Regions from separate parts of the Lactobacillus sp. PV012 genome, predicted to be linked through region 1. Evidence: riboswitches for the same ligand, from Rfam matches in the RefSeq annotation. Region 1 holds a riboswitch; the other holds the start of a gene.
What was found. A riboswitch is a leader RNA that binds a small molecule or an ion and turns the genes downstream of it on or off. The one in region 1 is predicted to bind lysine.

Region 1 (4,285 bases):
CCTAAAGAAACCGCCCAAAAAGAAGCAGCTCTTGAAAAAAAGGAAAAAGAGAAATTACTTGCAAGTGGCAAACATAAACATCACTTATCACTTTTCTGGCGAACTGTGATTTCAATTGAATCAATGGATATTGTTTTTTCAATTGATTCTGTTTTAGCGGCTTTAGCAATGTCTAATAATCCTGTGGTTGTTTTAATTGGAGGAATGATTGGAATCTTATGCATGCGTGGTGTCGCAGAAATCATTATTAAATTAATGAAAATTATTCCTGAACTCCAAACCATGGCCTATCTTTTAATTACAATTATTGCCCTTAAGCTTTTGGTTTCCCTTCCCCCACTTAATTTTAAAGTCCCAGATAGCATCTTTGCGCTAATCGTTTTTTCAACAGTGGGTGGAACAATTATTTTTCACTACTTGCGTCCAGCTAATCGTCATCATTAACCTTATTTTCTAGTATTATTTTTTTCAAAGCAATTGCTTGATTATGCTTAAGATTTTTTGCACCATATAAGAAAAGAACATCCCCAGCTGCTAATTTTTCAGTTACAAGTTCAGTAAATTCCTGAAAGTGGGGATTTTTCTTTAACTCTAATTTATACTTTTTATAAAACTCTTCCCAACGTTCATCTTGATGATTGAACCACTTACGCAATTCACTGCTAGGGGCAATTTCCTTATCCCATAAATCTAATTTTGCCCGCACTTTGCTCATTCCTCGAGGCCAAAGTCGATCTACCAAAATTCGATAACCGCTTGGCTGATTTTTATCATAAATTCTAACTACTTTAATTTCACTCATTTTTCTTTCCATTAATTAATCTAATCATCTCAGTATTGAAAGGACTGTTTACTTTGAATTATAGTGAGTTTTTTACCAATCGTCCAACCGAAGAAATTGCTCAAGACCTACTAGGTCGTACTCTTTCTTTTGATAATGGCCAAGAAACTTTAGCTGGCACAATAGTTGAAACTGAAGCCTACCTAGGGCCCAAAGATCGCGCTGCCCATTCATATAATGGCAGACGCAGTCAAGCAAATGAAGGCTTATATTGTCCAGGAGGACATCTATATATTTATTCCCAACGCCAATATTTTTTCTTTGATGTAGCTACCCAAGAAAAGGATAATCCCCAAGGAGTTTTAGTACGAGCAATTGAACCAACTGCTGGACTTACAACAATGATTAAAAATCGTAATGGCAAAAATGGTGCCTTAGTCACTAATGGCCCAGGAAAATTAATGCAGGCTTTTGGCATCCATAGCCGTAAGTGGGATCTTGCTTCCTTAGAAGAATCTCCTTTTACTATTGATCTAACCTCTAAGCGTCCCATTGAAAAAATCCTCGCTTTACCCCGAGTTGGTATTAATCAATCTGATCCTGAATGGGCTAATAAAAAGTTACGTTATATCGTTGCAGGTAATCCTTTTATCTCAGATATTAAGAAAAAAGAAATCAAAACTTCCCATGGATTTGACAAAAGTTAAAAAATCCGTTATTATTTGGCACAGTTAAATAATCTCCAATACAATAGAGGTTGCAAATATCACGAAAGATTTAAGAGCTCACGACTAGCAAAGAAGATTTCTTTTAGGATATTTGCCGAAATTAGTTATTGAGTCGTGTTAATAATTAGTTGGGCTACAAGAGAATATCTTGTAGACTGTCCTGGCTTAGCTTCAGGGAGCGCTATCTGATTTGGTTTAAATACTGATGATTTTTCACCTCGTTGTTTTGTAACAGCGAGGTTTTATTATGCTTTTATTGTGTTGGCTTAATTTTTGGAGGATTTTCAAAGTGAAGTCAAAATTAAAATGGCTATCAGCCTTTCTAGCTTTAGTTTTAACTTTGGTGATTGGTTTAAATACTAGTCATCAAAAAGTACAAGCTGCTAATCCGGTTCTAAAAATCGGAATGGAAGCAAATTACCCACCATACAACTGGACACAAACTACCGATGAAAATGGAGCTGTTCCAATTGACGGCTCTAAGCAATACGCTAATGGTTACGATGTTCAAATTGCTAAAATTATTGGTAAAAAACTCCATCGTAAAGTAGTTGTTGAAAAAACTGAATGGGATGGATTGTTACCTGCTTTAACATCTGGCAAGATTGACTTAATTATTGCTGGAATGACCCCTACAGCTGCTAGAAGAAAAGCGATTAACTTCTCTGAGCCTTACCGTAAAAGTACTTTTGTGGTTATTACTAACAAAGACAGTAAATATGCCAAAGCCACTAGTTTAAAAGATTTTAAAAATGCAAAGATTACTGCCCAACAGGGTACCTTGCACTATGACTTAATTAAGCAATTAAAAGGTGCAAAACGTGAACCTGCTATGCGTAGTTTCTCTGCTATGCGTCAAAGTCTCCAATCTGGTACTATTGATGGATATGTAGCTGAAGATATTGAATATCAATCTTACAAAACAGTTAATCCAAATATTGTTGCGGTTAATTTAAATAAAATGTCTGGCTTTAACATTGATAAGAATGACTCAATTACAAGTATTGGTGTTAAAAAAGGTAACACCAAGCTTTTAAATGAAGTAAATCAAGTATTAGCAGGCATTTCTCAAAAAAAGCGTGACCAATTAATGGCTACTGCTGTCAAAGAACAACCTCAAGCAAACTCCAAGAAGGAAAACTGGTTTGTTTCAATTATGCGTCGCTACGGCTCCATGATTTTGAGTGGGGTTGGTATGACCTTACTTTTAGCCTTAGTTGGTACCATTGTCGGTTTCTTCATTGGTTTATTAGTTGGTGTTGTTCGTACTATTCCTACTCCTCGTTCAAAAGGCAAGAAGTTTGGTTTACAGATTATCGATTGGATTTTAGCTGCTTATATTGAAATCTTCAGAGGAACTCCAATGATGGTTCAAGCAGCTGTAATTTACTATGGAATTGCCCAACTCTGGCATTTAAATATTAACCGTACCTTAGCTGCCTTAATTATTGTTTCTATTAATACCGGAGCTTACTTAGCTGAAGTTATCCGTGGTGGGATTAATGCTACTCCTAAAGGTCAATTTGAAGCAGCTAGTGCTTTGGGAATGAGCCATAATCAACAAATGTGGCATATTATTTTACCTCAAGCTATTAAAAATTGTTTACCATCAATTACTAACGAATTTATTGTAAATATTAAAGATACTTCTGTTTTAAGTATTATTTCTGTTTCTGAATTATTCTTTGTCGGAACTACAGTCGCAAGTCAAACCTTCGAGTTCTTCCAAACTTACTTCATTATTTCAGTAATTTACTTAATCTTAACTTTCTCAATTACTCGTATCTTTAACTTTATTGAAAGAAAATTAGAAGGTCCAAAGAATTACAATTTGATGGCTAACCAATTACAACTTAAAGATCCAAAGGAGGCTGGTTTAGAACATGAGCAATAAAGAAGAACATATTTTACGTGTAAAAAATTTACAAAAAAGCTACGGTGATCACACAGTTTTACGTGATATTTCTTTTGATATCAATCAAGGAGAAGCAATTACAATCATTGGTCCATCTGGTGGTGGTAAATCAACTTTACTTAGATGTATCAATTTGCTTGAAGAACCAACTGGTGGAGAAATCCTTTTCCATGGTGATAACATTTTAGAACACTCTTATGACCGTAATAAATACCGCTCTAAAGTGGGGATGGTTTTTCAACAGTTTAATCTCTTCAATAATAAAAATGTCTTACAAAACTGCATGATTGGTCAACAATTAATTTTAGGTCGTTCAAAAGAAGAAGCTAAAGAAGTTGCCATCAAAAATTTGAAAAAAGTTGGAATGGATCCTTTCTTAACTGCCAAACCGCAACAATTATCAGGTGGTCAACAACAACGTGTAGCTATTGCTAGAGCAATTTCTATGGATCCAGAAGTGTTACTATTTGATGAACCTACCAGTGCCCTTGATCCTGAAATGGTAGGAGAGGTTTTAAATACGATGACTAAATTGGCTGAATCTGGGTTAACAATGGTTATCGTTACTCATGAAATGGGATTTGCAAGAGATGTTTCTGACCACGTAATTTTTATGAGCGATGGTTATATCACTGAACAAGGAACTCCAGAAGAAATCTTTCAAAATCCTCAAGAAGAAAAAACTCAAAAATTCTTACGTAACTTTAGAAAAAATGAATTTTAAAATGATGCTTCGGCATCATTTTTTATTTTTCTTAAGTTCAAATAATTGCATTTTTTATGCCAAAGTTTCACAATAAGAGTGTGTAGAAGATTTAAGTTTTTTTAAAGATTTTAAATTTGGAAAGAATGTGTTATTAT
Region 2 (4,285 bases), 410 kb from region 1:
GTATTATTACTCCCAGTTCCTGCGATTACTGGAACTCTTCCAGCTACAATTTCACCAAACCTTTGATAAAGCTCTAATTTTTCTGCATGAGTTAAAGTTGGTGTTTCGCCAGTTGTTCCCCCAATTACAAAACCATTCGAACCTTGGTTAATTAAATAATTAGTTAATTTTTCTAGACTTTGATAATCAATTTCTCCTGAGTCATTAAAAGGAGTCACAATTGCAGTTAATAAATCTGCATCCCTTAAACTTGTTGTCATTCTTATTCCATCCTCTCTTTTAAAAATCCAACTACTGCTCTAACACCCTTTAAAATACTTTTTTCTTGAGGATTAAAAGTTGCTGAATGAAGCTCTGAATCATCTTCAACACCTAACCAAAACATCGTTCCTGGAATTTTATTTAACAAAAAGCCAAAATCTTCTCCAGTCATTGCTGGTTTTGTTTCAATAAATTCAACTTCAGGATTCTTTTTCATATAAGTAATAAATTGCTGCGTTAATTCAGGGTTATTTTCAACTGGCCAATATCCTCCCTGATTAAATTTAAGATCAATTTTTACTCCAAAACTTAATTCAATTCCTTTGCAAATTTCTTTAATTCGCTGACGAATTTTAACAATCATCGCTTGAGTCAATCCGCGAATTGTGCCATAAATCTTTGCTTGGCCAGCAATTACATTCCTAATAGTTCCCGCTTCTACTTTTCCGAAGGTCACCACACCACTTTTTATCGGATCAATACTACGTGAGATTATAGTTTGCACCTGCATAATCAAACTTGCAGCAGTTACTACAGCATCATTGGCATCTTGGGGAAAAGCTGCATGACCACTTTTACCCTTAATCTTAATATCCACTTCAGTCGTTCCTGCAAAAAGTGTCCCCATTCGGCAACCAATCGCTCCTGCTGGTAAATTAGGATTATCATGTAAGCCATAAAATTCATCAACTTGAAAATTATTTGTAAAAATTCCTGCTTCGTAAGCTCTCTTAGCTCCACTTTCACTTTCTTCAGCAGGTTGGAAAAAGAAGATCAAATTATCTTGTGGTTGATTTTCACTAAAATAACTTAAGATCCCTAAAGCTACTGTCATATGAATATCATGCCCACATGCATGCATAACATTGGGAGTTTTAGAAGAATAAGGTAAATTTGTCTGTTCAGTCACAGGTAAAGCATCCATATCAGCGCGATAGCCAATATTTTTGCGAGGAGCTTTTCCTTTTACTTTTACTAAAATAGCAGTTGGCAAACTCTCAGGAACCATTATTTCGAGGTATTCTTGGTTTAATTTTCTAATTTCTTCTATTAATAAAGCCTGAGTTTTGAATTCTTTTAAAGCTAATTCTGGAATTTGATGTAATTTTCTTCTAATACTAATTAGTTCATTTTCAGTTAAGATACTCATCCTTATAGCTTCCTTAAATCTTCTTCTAATCCTGTTTTACTGGATGTCTGATCATCAACTTTTTTAATGAAACGTGCTGGTACTCCGGCAACTACTGTATAAGGTTCCACATCTTTGGTAACAATTGCACCCGCAGCTACTACCGCTCCCTTTCCAATGTGTACTCCTTCAATTACTACCGCATTTGCTCCAATTAAAACATCATCTTCCACTACAACTGGTTTGGCACTAGCTGGTTCAATTACTCCTGCCAAAACTGCTCCAGCCCCAATATGAGAATTTTTACCGACAATTGCTCGTCCTCCAAGGACTGCTCCCATATCAATCATACTGCCTTCACCAATTTCTGCACCTATATTAATAATGGCTCCCATCATAATAACTGCATTTTTGCCAATTACTACTTGATCACGAATTAAAGCACCTGGTTCAATTCGAGCATCAATTTCTTTTAAATTAAGTAAAGGAACAGCGGAATTACGAGCAACATTTTCTATATGATAATCAGTAATTAAATCTTGGTTATCTTTTAAAAATTTTTTTACTACTTCCCATTCTCCAAAAATTGTTCCGCTATGACTTTCAGTGAAATTTTGAATATCCTTTGGAAATTCTACTTTATCTAAATTTCCTTTTAAATAAACTTTAATAGGTGTCTTCTTTGGTGCGTTACCAATAAAATTAATGATTTCTTCTGCATTTAGTTCTGCCATAAGTCAATTCCTCCACTAATTTATATATGATTCATCTAAGTGAACTAAGTCGGCTAAGCTTTCTCTTTTTACTACTAATTTATCCTGACCATTTTCTACAAAGACTACTGCTGGTCGAGGATTACGATTATAATTTGAAGCCATCGAGTATCCATAAGCTCCTGTATTTAACATAGCTAAGATATCCCCTGCTTTTACATCCGGTAATGGTTGGTTACTTGCTAAAAGATCACCTGATTCACAATATTTACCCGCAATTCTAACTTCTTGGGTAACTTCTTTAAAAGGATTATTTGCTAATACTGTATCATAATCTGCTTGATATAAAGCTGGACGAATATTATCTCCCATCCCTCCATCAACAGTAATATAAGGTTGATAACCAGAAACTTTTTTACTGCTACCAACTGTATAAAGATTGATTGCAGCTGGTCCAACAATTGAACGACCAGGTTCAATATTAATTTCTGGCATCTTCAAATCAGCCTTTTCAGTTTCTTGTTTAATAGTTTGAACAATTACTTTTACAAATTCTTCTGGTGCCAAGGGATGATCATTTTCTACATATCTAATTCCAAATCCCCCACCTACATTCAAAATCTGCGTTTCATAATGGTATTTTTCGTACCATTGCTTTGCGACCTCTACTAACTTACGGGCAGCCATTTTAAATCCTTCTACTTCAAAGATTTGGGAACCAATATGAGCATGAATGCCTAGCATATTCATTCGAGGATTATTTAATACTTTTACTAGAGCTTCTTCGGCTTGGCCTGATTTTAAATCAAAACCAAATTTACTGTCTTCTTGACCTGTTTGGTCATATTCATGAGTATGAGCAGAAATTCCTGGCGTGATTCTTAACATTACATCTATTTTGCTATTCTTTTCTGCCAAAATATCACTTAAAAGTTCAATTTCATGAAAATTATCAATTATGATTTTCCCAACGCCATGCTCTACTGCCATCTCAAGTTCAAAACGGGATTTATTGTTCCCATGAAAACTAAGTTTCTCCATTGGAAATCCTGCTTGGTAGGCTGTATAAAGTTCTCCAGCTGAAACTACATCCGCATAAGCGCCTTCTTGATCAACCACTTCATAAATTGCTTTTGCCGCAAAGGCTTTACTAGCATAGCTAACTGCATAGTTTACTTTTTCTTGATCAAATACTTTCTTAAAAGCACGGATTTGGTTACGAATCTTACTTACATCATAAACAACCAATGGTGTGCCATACTTGTGTGCTAAGGCGAGTGTGTCTACACCACCAATCATTAAATGATTTTCTGCATTGACATCATTTTTGTTAACTTGTAAATTCATTTTAATTCTCCTATCATCTTTGCGGTAGAAGCGCTTGGAAAAACAAAAATCCTTTGCTTGCAGAGGGTGCAAACAAAGGATTAACTAAAAATCATTAATCAAATTGATCGACAGCGCTCCGCGAATCTTTCGCGACAGTTCGCAGCTTCTTCAACTACGACCCAGCAGATAAGTTGGCTTTTATCTGCTTCGGCAACTTCCCCTTTCCTAGTTAGTCAAAACTTCTGCCCAGCTCATAACTAGTACTCTTGTCAGTTGCACCTCTTCGATTTACTTAGATTCTATACTTTTATTAATTAACAATCAAGTAGTTTACCACTTTTTTTAATTATTCTTGCAGATATATTAATCTATGTTAAAATTCAGTTAATTTAAAAGTTTAATTTTAACATAATTAATTCATCTATCCATTTATGAAAGAAGGAAATGCAAATGAAAGTAATTAAGTTTGGAGGAAGCTCTTTAGCAAGTGGCTCTAAGATTGATCAAGCTTTAAATATTATTAAAAGTGATCCTCAAAGACAAGTAATCGTTGTCTCAGCTCCTGGCAAAAGATCAAGTGATGATATCAAAGTAACTGATTTATTAATTAAATATGCTAATTTAACTTTAAGAAAAGATGATCTAACTGAAATTCAAAGAAAGATATTTTCCCGTTATCAGGAAATAGCTCACTACTTTAATTTAGCTGATGCAGACCTAACAGAAATCAAGCAATATTTACTTTCACTACCAACCAAAGTCTACCCAAATGAAGAATATTTAATGGCAAACTTTAAAGCGCACGGTGAAAGATTAAATGCGATGCTAATTGCCAAAATATTACAAAAAAATG

Region 2: linked by a shared signal. The riboswitch ahead of lysA (diaminopimelate decarboxylase) and the one ahead of FP433_RS00855 (ABC transporter permease subunit) in region 1 are both predicted to bind lysine.

The regions. Positions count from the first base shown of each region.
Region 1 covers NZ_CP041983.1:182,834-187,118, reverse strand. Annotated here, with positions in the region: gene FP433_RS00870 (TerC family protein) at 1-444, shown strand, start outside; gene FP433_RS00865 (DUF488 domain-containing protein) at 428-802, opposite strand; gene FP433_RS00860 (DNA-3-methyladenine glycosylase) at 856-1,488, shown strand; lysine riboswitch at 1,525-1,701, shown strand; gene FP433_RS00855 (ABC transporter permease subunit) at 1,799-3,403, shown strand; gene FP433_RS00850 (amino acid ABC transporter ATP-binding protein) at 3,393-4,148, shown strand; gene FP433_RS00845 (hypothetical protein) at 4,284-4,285, shown strand, end outside.
Region 2 covers NZ_CP041983.1:592,258-596,542, reverse strand. Annotated here, with positions in the region: gene dapA (4-hydroxy-tetrahydrodipicolinate synthase) at 1-260, opposite strand, end outside; gene FP433_RS03005 (N-acetyldiaminopimelate deacetylase) at 263-1,411, opposite strand; gene dapD (2,3,4,5-tetrahydropyridine-2,6-dicarboxylate N-acetyltransferase) at 1,414-2,124, opposite strand; gene lysA (diaminopimelate decarboxylase) at 2,140-3,450, opposite strand; lysine riboswitch at 3,554-3,723, opposite strand; gene FP433_RS02990 (aspartate kinase) at 3,883-4,285, shown strand, end outside.